Regions from separate parts of the Nonomuraea rubra genome, predicted to be linked through region 4. Evidence: riboswitches for the same ligand, from Rfam matches in the RefSeq annotation. Region 4 holds a riboswitch; each other region holds the start of a gene.

Region 1 (4,203 bases), 2.4 Mb from region 4:
CCAGCCGGGCCGTCAGCACGGCCTCGCCCGCGGTGAAGCAGCCCGCGGTGTTGGGCAGCACCTTGATGTCGCGCTCGCGCAGCACGTCCAGCACGGAGCCGCGGGCGCCGGGATCGAGCCTGCGCATCGCCACCGTCGTCAGCTCGGTGCCGGACGCCGCCAGCGCCTGGTCGAGCACCTCCAGCGAGGGCGCGCCGCCCGTCCCCATGATGAGCCGGGAGGAGAACTTCTCCCCGGCGATGATCAGATCATCCACCTTGCACCGCCGTCAGAACCTCCACGCGGTCACGGTCGCGCAGCGCCGTCGTCTCCCAGGCGCCGCGCGTGACCACCTCGTCGTTCACGGCCACGGCCACTCCGGTGGTGGCCGAGGTCAGGGTATGTACGGCTTGAGCCACGGTCATGCCGTCGGCCACCTCGTGGGTCGAACCGTTGATCACAACAATCATGAAATTTCCCGAAATCTCCCGGGCGCGCACAGCGCCGCCAGCTCGCTCTCCTCGCCCAGCAGGATCGCGGTCGTGAGCGGGGCGAGCAGCACGCCGCCCCGGTGGTGCCCGGTCGCGTACGCCAGCCCCGGCGTACCGCTCGGGCCGATCAGCGGCAGGTTGTCCGGCGTCCCCGGCCGCAGCCCCGCCACCACGTCGGCGACCTCCAGCTCGGTGACGCCAGGCACCAGCTCCCTGGCGTCCCGCAGCAGCTCGTAGAGCCCGCCGGCCGTCACCCTGGTGTCGAACCCCATCTCCTCCTGCGTGGCCCCGACCACGAGCTCGCCGTCGCCCCGGGGGACCAGGTAGACGGACGAGCCGTGCACGGTGCCGCGTACGCACCGGCCGAGCAGCGGCTGCGGGGAGCGCAACCGCATGATCTGCCCCTTGACCGGCCGCACCGGCACCTCGGCCAGCTCGGAGCTCCACGCGCCCGCCGCCAGCACGACCCGGTCGCCCCGCACCTCCCGTCCGATGCCGTCCTCGGGGGCCGGTGGCGGTGCGAGGCGGACTCCCGCGACCCGGCCGCCCTCGTACAGGAACTCGGCCGCCCGGGCCCGCACCAGCGGGACGCCCAGCCGTTCCAGCGCGGCCAGCAGGGCCGCCGTCACGCGGCGCGGGTCCACCCACGCGTCGCCGGGCGCCAGCAGGCCGCCGCGCACGGAGGGGGCCAGCATGGGCTCCAGGCGGCGGCACTCGCGCCCGGTGAGGCGCTCGACCGGCAGGCCCAGCTTCTCCATGTACGCGGCCAGCTCGCCCAGCGCCGCCATGTCGTCGGCCCCGAACGCCACATCCAGCGTCCCGTCCGCCCGCAGGTCCAGCCCGCGTACCTCGGCGAACCCCGGCCCGGCGCCCGCGGCCGACCCGTCGCCGGGTCTCGTGCCGGCGCTGGATTCGGGCTCGATGCCCGATGGCGGCCCTGTGCCCGCGACCAGGCCGGCGTCCGTGGACAGGCCGGCGTCGGCGGTCAGTTCGGCGGCGAAGGCGGGCCAGCGGCGCAGGGAGGCCACGCCCAGCCGGAGCAGCGGCGCCTCGGTGTAGGTCACCTCGCTGACCGGGGCCAGCATCCCCGCCGCCGCGTACGAGGCCCCCCTGCCGGGAGCCGGGTCCACCACGGTGACGGGCCGCCCCGCGCGTGCCATCCGCCAGGCCACCGAGAGCCCGACGACCCCGCCACCCACGATCACATCCACCTGCGCTCCCTTCGCCGGCATGATCCGGATCAGGTGTCTTGCGGTCGAAGGCCCGGCAAAGCCTTCCTCTCAGCCCGGTTACGGCCGGACTCCCGCGCGTCTTACCCGAACAGCCTACGGCCTCGGTGCCACGTCCACGCACGCCCCCCGTTATGGTCATCAACGTGAACCATGTCGTGGTGGTGGGAGCGGGCCTGGCCGGAGTGCGTACGGTGGAGGCCCTGCGCGGGCGCGGCTTCACCGGCCGGATCACCCTGATCGGGCAGGAGCGGCATCGTCCCTACGACCGCCCGCCGCTGTCCAAGGCCGTGCTGAAGGGCGAGGCCGACACCAGCTTCGTCGACACCGACCTCGACGCGCTCGGCGTGGAGTTCTGGCCGGGCGTCGCCGCCAAGTCGCTGCGCGCGGGCGTCGTGGAGACCACCGAGGGCGAGGTCGCCTACGACGGCCTGGTCATCGCCACCGGGGCCGACCCGATCCGGCTGCCCGGCGACGGCCCCCAGCACGTCCTGCGCACCCTCGACGACGCTCACGAGCTGCGGGCCATGCTCGTCCCCGGCGCCCGCGTCGCCGTCATCGGCGCCGGGTGGATCGGCGCCGAGGTCGCCACCGCGGCCCGCCGCGCCGGCTGCGAGGTGACGGTCGTCGAGTCCGCCTCCGCCCCGCTCTCGACCGCGGTCGGCGCCGAGCTCGGGGGGCGCACACTGCCCTGGTACGACGGCATCGACCTGCGGCTGCGCACCATGGTCGACTCCGTGGACGAGGGCGGGGTGCGGCTGGTGGGCGGCGAGTTCGTCGAGGCCCACGTGGTCGTCACCGGCATCGGCGTGCGCCCGGCGGTCGAATGGCTCGCCGACGCCGACATCGACCTGCACAACGGCGTCGTCACCGACGAGCACCTGCGCACGTCCCTGCCCGGCGTCGTCGCGGTCGGCGACTGCGCCGCCTGGTGGTCGCGCCGCTGGCAGGCCAGGCTGCGGGTCGAGCACTGGGACACCGCGCTCAACGCCCCCGACGTGGCCGCGGCGACGCTGCTGGGGGAGGAGGCGGTGTACGATCCGGTGCCGTACTTCTGGTCCGAGCAGTTCGGGCACATGCTCCAGTACGCCGGCCACCATCCGGCGGGCGATCGGCTCGTCTACCGCGGCGAGCCCGAGGGCAAGTGGTCGGCCGTCTGGCTCGCCGGCGACGGCACCCTGGCCGCCGTGCTCGCCGTCGACCGGCCCCGCGACCTCGTGCAGGGGCGGCGGATCATCGGTGCAGGCTCGCGCCTCGACGCGGAACGCCTGGTAGATCCACAAGTACCCCTACGAGATTGTGTTGTTTGAGCAAGCACGGCATGTGGTAGTTGTGGTTTCGTGACGCTTTCTGTTGCACAGATCGACCGGGAGACCGACCAGCTCGTTGACGAGTGGCTCACCCTCCCCGAAGTGGCTACGCGCCTCGATCTTCCGATCGGGCGAGCCAAGCAACTCCTCCGGGACCACAAGCTCCTCGGCGTGCGCCGGGGCAGCGGCGGGCCGCAGGTGCCCGCGGTGTTCCTCGATGGAAAGGACGTGATGAAGGGCCTGCCCGGCACGCTGACCGTGTTGCAGGACGCCGGCTACGACGACGTCGAGTCGCTGCGCTGGCTCTTCACCCCAGACGAGTCCCTGCCGGGGTCGCCCATCGAGGCGATCAAGGCCGGCCGTCACACTGAGGTCAAGCGGCGTGCCCAAGCCCTCGCTTTCTGAGGCCCGCCTCTATCTCTGCACGGACGGCCGCCGCGACCGCGGCGACCTGGCAGAGTTCCTCGACTCGGTGCTGGCCGGCGGCGTGGACATCATCCAGCTGCGGGAGAAGGGCCTGGAGGCCCGCGAAGAACTCGCGCTCCTCGAAGTCTTCCGCGACGCCTGCGACCGGCACGGCAAGCTGCTGGCCGTCAACGACCGGGCGGACATCGCCTACGCCGCCCGGCCCGACGTGCTCCATCTGGGGCAGGACGACCTTCCTGTGATGGTCGCGCGAGAGATACTCGGCGACGACATCGTCATCGGACGGTCCACCCACTCCGCCGCCGAGGCTTCCGCCGCGGCCGTGGAGGAGGGCGTCGACTACTTCTGCTGCGGCCCCACCTGGCCCACCCCGACCAAGCCGGGCCGCCCGGCTCCCGGCCCGCCGCTGCTGCGGCACGCGGCGTCGCTGGAGACCTCGCGGCCGTGGTTCGGGATCGGCGGCATCGACCTCGGCAACCTGGACGAGGTGATGGCGTGCGGGGTGCGGCGCGTGGTGGTGGTGCGGGCGATCACCGACGCCGACGACCCTGGGGCGGCGGCGGCGGAGTTCGCCAAACGGCTCTCGGCCGGCTGACTACCGGGCGCCCGCCCTTCACGGCGGGCGCCTCCGTCATCCCCGCGCACAGCGCCCCGCAAGCAGCAGCGCCCGCGTGACCTGCGGTGCGGGCGTGGCGACGGTGGGGCGGTGCCCGCAGCACGCGCGGGCGTGATGCGAGGCCGGCGGCGCAAGGTGCCCGCGTGACCTGC
Region 2 (4,203 bases), 1.5 Mb from region 4:
CGCAACGCGCTGATGTCCACCCGCAGGTCGAGCAGGGTGCCGTTGCTGTGCAGGCGCCTGGTGCGCAGCGAGACGGGCTCGCCGGTGCGTACCCGCTCCAGGGCGGCGGTGTGCTCGGTGGTCAGCTCGTCCGGCACGATGGGCGCCCTGCGCCCGACCACCTCCTCCGCGCTCCACCCGAACACCCGCTCCGCCGCGGCGTTCCAGACCAGCACGCTCTGGTCCCTGTCGAGCGCCACGACGGCGTTGGGTGAGCTGGCGAGCGCAGCGCGTGCGATCTCATCGTCACTACCGGCCCATTCGTCCCCCACTACTCCATAGTGCACGCGGTGCGGTGGGTGCGTCGGGAGATCCGTCCGATACGCTGCGGTCACGGTGATTCCCGGCGGTGGGAGGGTGCGAGGCATGTCGAGCAACGATCTCGATGCCCTGTTGCGGGTGACCTCCAGCACCTATCGGGGCGAGACGCCGCCCGACATCGCCTTCGGCACCTACGACGGCGCCGTGGGCAGGCTGGTGCTGGCCGTGACGGGCAAGGGCATCGCGGCGTGCAGCTTCGAGGCGGAGAACGACGTGTTCGAGCTGGTCACCAGGCATGTGGGCAGCTTCATCGGGCCCGAAGCCAGGCGGCTCGACCCGGTGCGCAGGGAGCTCGACGCGTACTTCTCCGGGCGGCTGCGCACGTTCGCCACGCCGGTGGACCTGGCGCTGGCCACGCCGTTCGCGCGCACGGTGCTGCAGAAGACCATGGCCGTGCCCTACGGCACCACCACGACGCTGGAGCGGATCGGCGAGAGCATCGGCCGGCCGCGCGCGCTGCGGGCGATCGGCAACGCGCTGGCCTCCAACCCCGTCTGCGTGATCGTGCCCTGCCACCGGGTGGTGCGCGAGGACGGCGCGCTCGGCGACTACGCGGGCGGCGCGTCCGCCAAGCAGCACCTGCTCAACGTCGAACGGAAGGCTTCCGCACCAGCAGGCCGATGAGCAGCGTGACCAGCGCGGCCACCAGTGCCCCGCCCAGCGCGCCGTTCATCCACACCTGCCGGGTGAAGCCGATGGCCTCGCGCGCGGACGCCCAGAACCCGTCCCACGCCGCGATGGTCGGCGTCGAGGTCGTCAGCCAGTAGGCGGCGAAGCCCAGCGCCCACGGCACCAGCATGGACCAGCGCGAGGGCGCGTTCTCCTCGGTGTTCCAGCGGCGGGAGCCGCCCAGCAGGAAGTAGTCCACGGCCAGCACCGCGAACATCGGCACGAACACCGCCCCGATCACGCCCAGGAACGCGCCGTACGACGTCACGTCCACGAGCAGGGCGATCACGACGGTGAGCACCCCGATGGCGACCGAGAAGGCGCGCCGGTCCACGCGCGGCATCAGGTTCTGCAGCGAGACCGTGGTGGAGTAGACGTTGGCGAAGGACTGGTCGGTCTCGCGCAGCACCAGGATGGCGAAGAACAGCGCGCCCAGCGGCACCGCGACGAACGTGCCGAACACGGCGTCCGCGTTGCCCGCGATGGCCACCGCGTACACGCCCAGCCCCAGGCAGGCCACCTGGGCGAGCGTGTAACCGCCGACCACCCCGGTGAAGGCGGCGCCGGTGGAGCGCGAGTGCCGGGCGAAGTCGGCCGCCATCGGCACCCACGACACCGACAGCGCGATCACGTAGTCGACCGCGGCGGGGAAGGCGGTCCACGAGCCGCCCTCCTGCGCCGGCGCCTCACGCAGGAAGAACCAGGCGAACCAGACCATCGCGATGATGACGCCGATCGTGACGTACCGGCGCAGCACCCGGACGGCCCCGAGCGGCCAGATCGTCAGCGCGGTGGTCAGCACCCCCGCCACGACCACCCACACCGCGTACGGCACCGCCGGAAAGATCGCCCCGGCGGCCGTGGCGATCACCCAGAGCTCGAACGCGCCCCAGCCGAGCATCTGCACGATGTTCAGCACCGTCGGCATGTAGGAGATCCGCGCCCCGAACAGCCCGCGCAGCAGCACCATCGCCGGCTGCCCCGTCTGCGTGCCCGGGATGGCCGACAGCCCCACCATGGCCGTGCCGATCAGGCTGCCGACCACGGTCGCCACGAGCGCCGCCGCCAGGCTGAGCGGGGCGTTGCCGAGCGGGTTGACCAGGAACATCGCCCCGGAGAAGCCGAGGAGGCTGACGCCGAGGTTCGCCCAGAGCGCGCCCTGGTCGAGCACGCCCAGCGTCTTCGGCGGCCGGCCTTCGAGTGTCAGCGGAACTTCGTCGGCGACATGCGTCATCGCACACTCCCTACGCCGGCATTACCCGGACAGGTTCAGGCGGTCGGCAGCGGATCAAGTAGCTGCCCTCTCAGCCCGGCACCCCGAGCTCCCGCGACGATCTGTAGTTGGCGCCCTCATCATGCCTCAATGACGGCGAAACCGCCATAGTGGGCGAGTTCAGGCCACGTACGGAGGCTGTCCCGTCTCGCTGACCATCGGCTTGCTCGCGGACTCCCACGCCTGCATGCCGCCCCCCACGTTGACCGCGTCGCGCCCGAGCTGGTTGAGCCAGGCCGCCACGTTCATGGAGCGGCCGCCCACCCGGCAGACGACGTAGACGGTGCGGTCGCCGGGCACCTCGTCCACCCGGCCCTGGATCTGGGTCATCGGGATGTGCACGGCCTCGGGCGCGTGGCCCGCGAGCCATTCGTCCTGCTCGCGGACGTCGAGCAGGTAGGCGTCTGCGGGAACGGCGCTGGCCTCGATCTCGGGAACGGTCATGACTCCATCATCTCGCGTCGCGAGTCGTAGGAAGCACGCGCCGCGATGATCTCCTCCTGGTGCTGTTCGGTCCAGGTGACCAGGGACTTGATGGTCTGGTGCAGGGTGCGGCCGAGCGGCGTCAGCGCGTAGTCCACGCGGGGTGGCACGACCGGGTGGACCGTGCGGCTGACCAGGCCGTCGCGTTCGAGCTGGCGCAGGGTGACGCTGAGCATGCGCTGGCTGATGCCGTCGATCTCGCGGCGGAGCTGGGTGAAGCGCAGGCTCTGGCAGTCGAGCAGCGCGATCACCAGCAGCGACCACTTGTCAGCGATGCGGTCGAGGATCTGGCGGACCTCGCAGTCCTCCCGCACGTCCCACTGGCGCACGTCGTAGTCGTCGTCCACGGTGCCTTCGCAGTAACCGAGTGATCGAGAAGTGCCTTCTTCCACAAGAAACCATGCTGGCGCATGATGTGGGGCGGTTACAAGAGAGAACCGACCTTCCTAGAAGTAACCGGGGGTTTGTTGTGTCTGTCCCTGCCCGTACCTGGGGCGTACTGATCGTTTTGTGCGGGGCCATCTTCCTGGAGGGCATCGACGTGGCGATGCTGAACGTCGCCCTCCCGTCCATCCGGGCCGACCTCGGGCTGTCCACCGGCATGCTGAGCGGGGTCGTGAGCGCGTACGTGCTCGGCTACGGCGGTTTCATGCTGCTCGGCGGCCGGGCGGCCGACCTGCTGGGGCGGCGGCGGATGTTCCTGTTCTGGCTGGTGGTGTTCCTGCTGTTCTCGGGGCTCGGCGGCTTCGCGGACGAGGGGTGGGTGCTGCTGGTGGCCAGGTTCGTCACCGGGGTGGCCGCCGCGTTCATGACGCCCGCCGGCCTGTCCCTGATCACCACGAACTTCCCCGAGGGCCCCCAGCGCAACAGGGCCCTGCTCATCTACGCCGGCACGGCCGCGGGCGGCTTCGCGCTCGGGCTGGTGATCGGCGGGCTGCTGGCCGCGATCGGCTGGCGCTGGGTGTTCTTCGCCCCCGTGCTGCTGGCGCTGGTCATCCTGGTCGCCGCCATCCCCCTGATCAAGGACCAGGGGGAGCGCCGGGCGGCGGGCGGCTTCGACGTGGCGGGCGCGATCAGCGTCACCGGCGCGATGATCCTGCTCGTCTACGGCGTCGTCCGCCTGGAGCACCTCTCCGACGGCCCGCTCCTGACGGCCGCGGCCTTCGCCGGGGGCCTGGCCCTGCTGGCGATCTTCGTCGCCGTCGAACGCCGCTCCGCCGCCCCGCTCGTCCGGCTCGGGATCCTGCGCTCGGGCCCGCTGGTCCGCGCGAACGTCATGGCCGCGCTGCTCACGGCCTCGTTCTTCGGCTTCCAGTTCCTGGTCACGCTGTACCTCCAGGAGCTGCGCGGCTGGTCCACCATCCAGACGGGGCTGGCCCTGCTGGCGGCCGCCGCGGACGTGGTGCTGGCCCCCACGC
Region 3 (4,203 bases), 840 kb from region 4:
CGAACCGGGCGACCGAGTCCGCGATCGCATCCGAGTCCACGTCCAGCGCCGTGTGGTTGATGTTGGCGATCGTGTCGCACGCCTGGTGGTAGCAGACGTCGTACGCCACGCCGGCCGTGCCGCCGAACAGCGCCGCCTCCTCGGGCGTCTTGAGGCCCTCGGCACCGGTGAAGATGCCACCGGACGGGATGCCGACGGCGATGAACGGCCCGTAGTCCGAGCGCCCGTCGAAGTCGGTGCCGACGGTCGGCAGCGACCGGGAGCCGAAGAAGGCCTCGAACCGCTCCTCGATCTCGTCCGAGCCGGGCGGTCCAGCGGGCGACCCGACGCCGTCCGAGTCGTCACCGTCGTACAGCTTGTACGCGTAGTTCGGCGAGGCGATCATGTCGAAGTTCAGGTACACCCTGATCCGGTCGCGCTGCGCCTCCGACAGGGAGGCGACGTACTGGTCGGACCCGAGCAGCCCGACCTCCTCGGCCGCCCAGAACGCGAAGCGCACCTTGTTCTTGGTCGGGACGAGCGCCATCTCCTCGGCGATCTCGATGAGGGCCGCGCTGCCGGAGCCGTTGTCGTTGATGCCGGGCCCCTCAGGCACGCTGTCGAGGTGCGCGCCGACCATGACGACGTTGCGCGGGTCACCGAAGCGGCTCTCCGCGATCACGTTGTCGTTGGTGCCGAGCACGAGGTTGGCGTCGACCTTGAGCCGGACGGTGGCGCCGGCCGTGGCGGCCAGCTCGTTGCCCACGGCGAAGCTGGAGAACACCATGGGGATCCCGGCCCGCCACTCGCCGATGTCCAGCGGGAAGGGGTCCGTACGCCCCGGCTGGCCCTCGTTGAAGACGATGATCCCGGACGCTCCGGCCTGGCCGGCGTTGACCACCTTGTTGACGAAGGGGCAGGTGCCGCGCTGGATGAGCGCGATCCGGCCGGGCACGAAGCCCGCGAAGTCGGACGCCTCGCAACCACTGGTCGAGCTGGGCGCCGGGGTCGGCGGCAGGGTCAGGTCCACGCCCTGGACCTGGGCGGTCACGTCACCGGCCGGGGAGGGCTGGAAGGTGACGAAGTCGGTGCCGGGCACGTACGACTTCGTGGTGGGCGCGGTGAGGTCGAGCACGGGCGGGCTGTTCTCGCTCCAGCTCTCGACGAAGTTGATCGGCTGGCGCGTGACCTTGTAACCGGCCCTGCGCAGCTTGCCCTCGACATAGGCGACGGAGGCGTCGTAACCGGGCGTGCCGACGGCGCGGTTGCCGCCGTTGGCGTCGGCGATGGCCTGGAACGCGTCGAGATGCTTCTTGACGTTGGTGCCCTTGACCTTCTTGACGAGCACCTTGGCGAAGGCGTCGTCGAGGCCGCCCGCGTGCGCGGGCACGGCCATGGCCAGGGGTAAGGCGAGGGTGGCGATCAGAACGGTGATGATTCTTCGCATACAGGTCCCCATGGGTTACCAGGAATGCGGCATTTCCCCCCGAGGCGCCGCTGCCCGAACGTAACCCGGCGAACAATCACCGTGAAGACCCACTATGTGGCAAATTCGCGACATCACTCCGTACGGCGGGCGCGGGCCCGCCGCTTGCCCTCGTGCATCGCCTGCACGCGGGCGATCGGGATCGTGTGTCCCTCCTCGACGAGGTCGGCGGGCAGCCGCTGCGGCGCCGGCATGTGCTCGGCCCACGGGTCGCCGTCCTTCAGCAGCCCCGGCGCGGTCCGCACGGTGAAGTCCCGCGGCGACACCCGGTCCAGCTCCGACCACGCCAGCGGGAACGAGACGGGCACGCCGGGCCGGATGCGCGGGCTGTAGGCGGCCACCACCGTGGCCCCGCCCGCCCGGGTGGAGTCGAGGAACACCTTGCCCTCGCGGTCCTCCCGGATGAACGCGGTGGTCGCCAGCGCCGGGTCCAGCCGCTCGGCCCGCGCCGCCAGCGCCCGGGTGGCCGCCGCGAGGTCGTCCATCGCCGTGCCCGCCACCACGGGCACGAACACGTGCACCCCCTTGGCGCCGCTCGTCTTCACCGCGCCCGCCAGCCCCATGTCCTCCAGGGCCTGCCGGACCAGCAGCGCGCCGCGCACCGCCAGCGAGAACGAGTCGTCGTGCTCGGGCGGGTCGAGGTCGAGCACCAGGTGGGTGGCGTGCTCGCCGGCGAACAGTGCCGGGTGGTACTCCACCGCCCGCTGGTTGGCGAACCACAGCAGCGTCTTCCTGTCGTCGCACAGCGCGTACGTCACCTGCCTGCGCGACGCCTCCGCCCACAGGGACACCGACCGCACCCAGGCGGGGGCGTACTTGGGCAGGTTCTTCTGCATGAACGGCGCCTGCCCTGGGCGCACGCGGACGACCGAGAGCGGGCGGTCGCGCAGCACCGGGATGATGCGGTCGCGGACGGCGTCGAGGTAGTCGACCAGGTCGCGCTTGGTGGCGTCGGCACCGTCGAACAGCGGCTGGTCCAGGTTGGTCAGATCGACCCCGTCACGCGTCTCATCAGCGGCCACCCGCCCTACGATGCCGATCCTCGAACGTGTGGTCAACAACGACCCCTGTTACAGTGGGCCCTTGACGCGGGGTGCCCGGAAGGCCGGGCTGAGATCACACCCGTCGAACCTGATCTAGTTCGGACTAGCGAAGGGACGTCGCAGCCGTGAGCGCTGTTCCCAAAGTCCTGTCCATCGCGGGCACCGATCCCAGCGGCGGTGCCGGGATCCAGGCAGACCTGAAGACCTTCTCCGCGCTCGGCGCGTACGGCATGACCGTCGTCACCGCGCTGGTCGCGCAGACCACCACCGGCGTGAAGGGCATCCACGAGGTGCCGGCCGAGTTCGTCGCCGAGCAGCTCGACACGCTGCTGGCCGACGTGCCCGCCGACGCCGTCAAGATCGGCATGCTGGGCAACGCGCCGCTGATCAAGGCCGTGGCGGCGGCGCTCGACACGTACCGGCCCGAGTACGTCGTGCTCGACCCGGTCATGGTGGCCAAGAGCGGCGACCGGCTGCTGCCGGCCGACGCGGTGGCGGCACTGCGCGAGACGCTGCTGCCCCGCGTGCACCTGATCACCCCCAACCTGCCGGAGGCGGCCGACCTGCTCGCCGAGAAGCCGGCCGGGAGCCTGGCGGAGATGCACGAGCAGGCGCAGCGGCTGCGGGCGCTGGGCGCGCGGCAGGTGCTGCTCAAGGGCGGCCACCTCGACGGCGAGACGTGCGTGGACGTGCTGGCGACGCCGGAGGGCACGGTCGAGCTGGCCGCGCCCCGCGTGGACACGAAGAACACGCACGGCACGGGCTGCACGCTGTCCTCGGCCATCGCGGCGCTGCGCCCCCGCCACGACGACTGGGAGGGCGCGGTGCGGGCCGCCAAGACGTACCTCACCGAGGCGCTGCGCGCGGCCGACAGCCTGCACGTCGGCCACGGTCACGGTCCTGTCCACCACTTCCACGCCATCTGGTAGGTCCTGCATGTTCTGCGACGACATCTGGCAGCGCACGGCCGGGCTGATGCGCGCCATCCACGAGCACCCCTTCATCGCCGCCCTCGGTGACGGCACCCTCGACCGCGAGCGGTTCGGGTTCTACATGGTGCAGGACGCCCGCTACCTGGAGGCGTTCTCCAAGGCGCTGGCCACGGCGTCCGTGCGGGCCGGCGACGCCGGCGACGCGGCGTTCTGGGCGCAGAGCGCGCACACGGCGCTGGTGGCCGAGCGGATGCTGCACGCCGGGTACATCGAGGAGCTCGACGCCAAGGGCCCCACCTCGCCGACGTGCCTGGCGTACGCGTCGTACCTCCAGGCCACGGCCCTGACCGCACCGTACCCGGTGGTCGTGGCGGCGGTGCTGCCGTGCTTCTGGATCTACCAGGACGTCGGCACGGCGCTGCTGGAGCGCGTCGGCGACACCGCCGGCCACCCGTACGGCAAGTGGATCTCCACCTACGCCGACCCGGGCTTCGCGGCCTCCGTCGAGCAGGCCAAGGCCATCGCCGACCGGCTCGCGGCCGCCGCCGGCCCGGACACCCGCGAGGCGATGGCGCAGGCGTACTGCCGGGCGGCGGCGTACGAGTGGATGTTCTGGGACAGCGCGTGGCGGCGCGAGAGCTGGCCCACGGAGCGGTGGCTAACCGCTTGACGAGGCCCTGGCCATCGCCTCCTTCTCCTCGCGGGTGGCGATGAGCCCGGCGGGGGCGTAGAGCTTCGACTCCTCGAACGGCGCCTCCGTGTC
Region 4 (4,203 bases):
CGGTGTTCCTGACGGTGACCTCGCCCTGGAAGCCGCCATGCCACTGCCCGGTGACCTTGTAGGTGGCCGTGCATCCACCAGGCGGAGGCGTGGTGGTGGTGACGGTGGGGGTGGCGGTGCCGCCGCCGGCCATCGCGTCCACCAGCGCCGGGTACCACTTGTCGGACATCTTCTGGTCACCCGACGCGTTAGGGTGCACCCCGTCGTAGGTGTCGGTGCCCGTGCTGAACCCCGTCCACTGGTCCACCACGATGATCGGCGACTGCGGGGTGGTGGTCGCGGCGGCCCAGGCGGGGATGGCGTTGTTGAAGTTCACGGTGCGCTGGGCGCATTCGCCGCAGGTGGACGGGTTCATCGGGATGATCTTGGCGACGAGGATCTTCATGTTCGGGTTGCTGGAGCGCATCTGGTTCACCAGCGTGGTGAAGGCGCCGAGGATCGTCGCGGGCGCGATGTTGCTCCAGACGTCGTTGGTGCCGAAGTGCATGAGCACGATGTCGGGCTGGGTGGCGGAGAGCCAGCCGGGCAGCAGGTTCTGGCCGGCGACGTTGGTGGCGAGGTAGCCGCCGTGTCCCTCGTTGTCGCCGTCGTGGGCCACCCCGCAGCCCTGCGGCGGGAGGGTGCCGACGAAGTCGACGTTCGTGTGGCCGGCGCTCTGCAGGCGGTTCCAGAGCAGGGCCCGCCAGCAGCCGGGGGATCCGGTGATCGAGTCGCCCAGGGGCATGATCCTGATGGGGGCGGCGCTGGCCGTGGCCGTGGTGGTGGCGGATAACGCGGTGGCGATCAACACCGCGGCGGCCAGGGCCGCCAGCGCGGCCAGCACGGAGCCGGTCTTGCTGCGCATCGTGTGCTCTCCCGTCGTAGCCTGCGCAGATCGTAGGAGCGGCGGCGCGGCGCCGGGAAGCACGACGATCATGGCGGGGGGCTGACCTGGGAGTACGGATGTAACTTTCAGCCGCGTACCACGGCCAGCGGGCACGGCGCGTGGTGCAGGAGGGCCTGGCTGATCGAGCCGATGAGCATCCCGGCGAGCTGCCCGTGCCCCCGCGTACCCACCACCAGCAGGTCGGCGCGGGCGGAGGTCTCCTTCAGCACCTCCACCGGATGCCCGTGCACGACCTCCGCGATCACGTGCACGCCCGGATGCCGCTCCCGGTGCGGGGCCAGCGACTCCTTCAGCGAACGCAGGGTGTCCTGCTCGCGCTCGCGGGAGGCCGGCTCGAAGCCGCCGGGATGGGGCCAGGCCCAGGCCCGTACGGCACGCAGCCGCGCGCCGCGCAGCTCGGCCTCGGCGAAGGCGAACCCGAGCGCCCGCGCGGCGCCCGGTGAGCCGTCGGCCCCGGCCACGATCTCACCGCGCGGGGACGCGGGCGGCTCGTGGATCAGGACGACGTCCGTACGGGCGTGCGCGGCCGTCCCGTACGCGACCGATCCGATCAGCAGCCCCCGCACCCCGCCGATCCCCCGGCTGCCCACGACCAGCAGCTCGGCCCCCTCGGACGCCTTGATCAGCGCCGAGCGGGGGTCGCCCGGCAGCAGCACGCCCTCCATGCGCACCTGCGGCCACACGCGGCGCGCGCGGTCGCAGGCGGCGCTGAGCACGGTCTCGGCGCCGTCGCGCATCCACTGGGCCACCTCGGCGTAGTGGACGGCGCCCTCGCACACCCACCTCGGCACGGCGTGCGCCACGGTCAGCGGCTCCTGCCGCAGCTCGGCCTCGGCGGCGGCCCAGCCGGCGGCCTCCAGCCCGGTACGGGAGCCGTCCACTCCTACGACGATCATGACAGTGCGTAACATTCCACCTCGGCACGGCGGAACGGCACTCCCTGTGCCCTGGAGTCCCGGGTGCATCTGCGCTCGGCCTTGCTGAGCTTGAGCGTGCCGCACACGGTCACGCCGGAGTAGGTCCGGCAGTCGAGCGCCGGGTCGGCCTGGCCGACGCGGTACATGCGCTTGACCGCCGCACGGCATTTCGCCTTCCCCGTATCGGCGTAGCGGCACTGGGCGATCAGAGTGTCGTACTGTTCCTGGCTGACTTCGTGCTGATCCATGCCGTCCCCGGCGGCTGCGGTGGCGCCGGACGCGGCCATCACGACGAGTAGTCCTGCGACAGCGGCGAATCTCTTCATGTTTCCCCTGATGGGGACCCTACCGCTCACGGCGACCGGCAAACCTCGCCTGTCAGGGTTTCGGGTGGGGCGGAGCGTGGGTACGATCATCGCCGTCCAACGCGGGAGCCCGGTGGGGACCGGGCTGAGAGGACGGCTGACAGCCGCCGACCGCCAGAACCTGCTCCGGATAATGCCGGCGAAGGGAGTTTGCGCGATGAGTAGCGCGCGCTTTTCCAAGGTCTACAGCGGTGAGCTGCGGGTGCCGATGCGCCAGGTGCACCTGTCGAACGGCTCGTCGGTGACGCTGTACGACACCTCTGGCCCGTACACCGACCCCGCCTACGAGCCGGACCTGCGGCGGGGCCTGCCGCACCTGCGCGCCGGGTGGATCCGCGAGCGCGCGGCGGCGGGGCAGCCGGTCACGCAGGTCGGGTGCGCCCGGCGCGGGCTGGTGACCAGGGAGATGGAGTTCGTGGCCGTGCGCGAGGGCGTCACCCCCGAGTTCGTACGTCAGGAGGTCGCCGCCGGCCGGGCCATCATCCCCGCGAACGTCAATCACCCCGAGTCCGAGCCGATGATCATCGGCCGCAACTTCCTCGTGAAGATCAACGCCAACATCGGCAACTCCGCCGTCACCTCCTCCATCGAGGAGGAGGTCGAGAAGATGACCTGGGCCACGCGCTGGGGCGCCGACACGATCATGGACCTGTCCACCGGTGCCGACATCCACGAGACCCGCGAGTGGATCCTGCGCAACTCCCCCGTCCCGGTCGGCACCGTCCCCATCTACCAGGCGCTGGAGAAGGTCAAGGGCCGGCCGGAGCTGCTGTCGTGGGAGGTCTACCGCGACACGCTGATCGAGCAGTGCGAGCAGGGCGTCGACTACGTGACCGTGCACGCGGGGGTACGGCTGGCGCACGTGCCGCTGACCGCGGGGCGCAAGACCGGCATCGTCTCGCGCGGCGGCTCGATCATGGCGGCCTGGTGCCTGGCGCACCACCGCGAGAGCTTCCTGTACGAGAACTTCGCCGAGATGTGCGAGATCCTGGCCCGCTACGACGTGTCGTACTCGCTGGGCGACGGCCTGCGCCCCGGCTCGATCGCGGACGCCAACGACGAGGCCCAGTTCGCCGAGCTGCGCACGCTGGGCGAGCTGACGGGGACCGCCCGCGAGCACGACGTCCAGGTGATGATCGAGGGGCCCGGCCACGTGCCCATGCACAAGATCAAGGAGAACGTCGACCTGCAGCGCGAGCTCTGCGACGACTCCCCCTTCTACACGCTCGGCCCGCTCGTGACGGACATCGCCCCCGGCTACGACCACATCACCTCGGGCATCGGCGCCGCCATGATCGGCTGGTACGGCACGGCCATGCTCTGCTACGTCACCCCCAAGGAGCACCTCGGCCTGCCCGACAAGGACGACGTCAAAACCGGGGTGATCACGTACAAGATCGCCGCGCACGCCGCGGACCTGGCCAAGGGGCACCCGCAGGCCCAGGCGTGGGACGACGCGCTGTCGGACGCGCGGTTCGAGTTCCGCTGGGAGGACCAGTTCGACCTGTCGCTCGACCCGGAGACGGCACGCTCGTTCCACGACGAGACGCTGCCGGCCGCGCCCGCCAAGACCGCGCACTTCTGCTCGATGTGCGGGCCCAAGTTCTGCTCGATGCGGATCAGCCACGAGATCAGGGACGCCGGGTACGCGGAGAAGGCGGCCGAGTTCAGGCGGCTCGGCGGCAACCTCTACGTGGACTAACCCGGCAGGGTCTCCCCGCCGATCGGGGCCAGCACCTCGCCCGTGTAGTACGACGACAGCCGGTTCGCGGCGAAGAAGACGTACGAGGGGGCGATCTCGTCCGGATCGGCGGGCCGTCCCATCGGCACGTGCTCACCGAACTTGGCCACCTTCTCCTCCGGCATGGTCGCCGGGATCAGCGGCGTCCACACCGGTCCCGGCGCGACGGCGTTCACCCGGATGCCGCGCTCGACCAGGTTCTGCGCCATGGAGTAGGTGAAGGCGTTGATGGCGCCCTTGGTGGCGGCGTAGTCGATCAGCGACTTGTTGCCGCGCAGGCCGTTGATCGAGGAG

What was found. A riboswitch is a leader RNA that binds a small molecule or an ion and turns the genes downstream of it on or off. The one in region 4 is predicted to bind thiamine pyrophosphate.
Region 1: another riboswitch for thiamine pyrophosphate. It lies ahead of HD593_RS38255 (FAD-dependent oxidoreductase); the one in region 4 lies ahead of thiC (phosphomethylpyrimidine synthase ThiC).
Region 2: another riboswitch for thiamine pyrophosphate. It lies ahead of HD593_RS57275 (purine-cytosine permease family protein); the one in region 4 lies ahead of thiC (phosphomethylpyrimidine synthase ThiC).
Region 3: another riboswitch for thiamine pyrophosphate. It lies ahead of thiD (bifunctional hydroxymethylpyrimidine kinase/phosphomethylpyrimidine kinase); the one in region 4 lies ahead of thiC (phosphomethylpyrimidine synthase ThiC).

What each region holds. Positions count from the first base shown of each region.
Region 1 covers NZ_JACHMI010000001.1:8,421,593-8,425,795, reverse strand. The annotation lists gene HD593_RS38265 (thiazole synthase) at 1-256, opposite strand, end outside; gene thiS (sulfur carrier protein ThiS) at 249-449, opposite strand; gene HD593_RS38255 (FAD-dependent oxidoreductase) at 446-1,681, opposite strand; TPP riboswitch at 1,671-1,787, opposite strand; gene HD593_RS38250 (NAD(P)/FAD-dependent oxidoreductase) at 1,846-3,009, shown strand; gene HD593_RS38245 (Rv2175c family DNA-binding protein) at 3,040-3,414, shown strand; gene thiE (thiamine phosphate synthase) at 3,392-4,030, shown strand.
Region 2 covers NZ_JACHMI010000001.1:12,352,110-12,356,312, forward strand. The annotation lists gene HD593_RS57265 (PAS domain-containing sensor histidine kinase) at 1-311, opposite strand, end outside; gene HD593_RS57270 (methylated-DNA--[protein]-cysteine S-methyltransferase) at 406-984, shown strand; gene HD593_RS57275 (purine-cytosine permease family protein) at 944-2,263, opposite strand; TPP riboswitch at 2,254-2,368, opposite strand; gene HD593_RS57280 (rhodanese-like domain-containing protein) at 2,423-2,746, opposite strand; gene HD593_RS57285 (winged helix-turn-helix transcriptional regulator) at 2,743-3,132, opposite strand; gene HD593_RS57290 (MFS transporter) at 3,294-4,203, shown strand, end outside.
Region 3 covers NZ_JACHMI010000001.1:11,667,433-11,671,635, forward strand. The annotation lists gene HD593_RS53375 (M28 family peptidase) at 1-1,426, opposite strand, end outside; gene HD593_RS53380 (DNA polymerase domain-containing protein) at 1,540-2,487, opposite strand; TPP riboswitch at 2,545-2,640, shown strand; gene thiD (bifunctional hydroxymethylpyrimidine kinase/phosphomethylpyrimidine kinase) at 2,634-3,437, shown strand; gene HD593_RS53390 (TenA family protein) at 3,445-4,110, shown strand; gene HD593_RS53395 (carbon starvation CstA family protein) at 4,099-4,203, opposite strand, start outside.
Region 4 covers NZ_JACHMI010000001.1:10,826,444-10,830,646, forward strand. The annotation lists gene HD593_RS49345 (cellulose binding domain-containing protein) at 1-844, opposite strand, end outside; gene HD593_RS49350 (universal stress protein) at 952-1,782, opposite strand; gene HD593_RS49355 (hypothetical protein) at 1,779-2,129, opposite strand; TPP riboswitch at 2,221-2,333, shown strand; gene thiC (phosphomethylpyrimidine synthase ThiC) at 2,326-3,870, shown strand; gene HD593_RS49365 (SDR family oxidoreductase) at 3,867-4,203, opposite strand, start outside.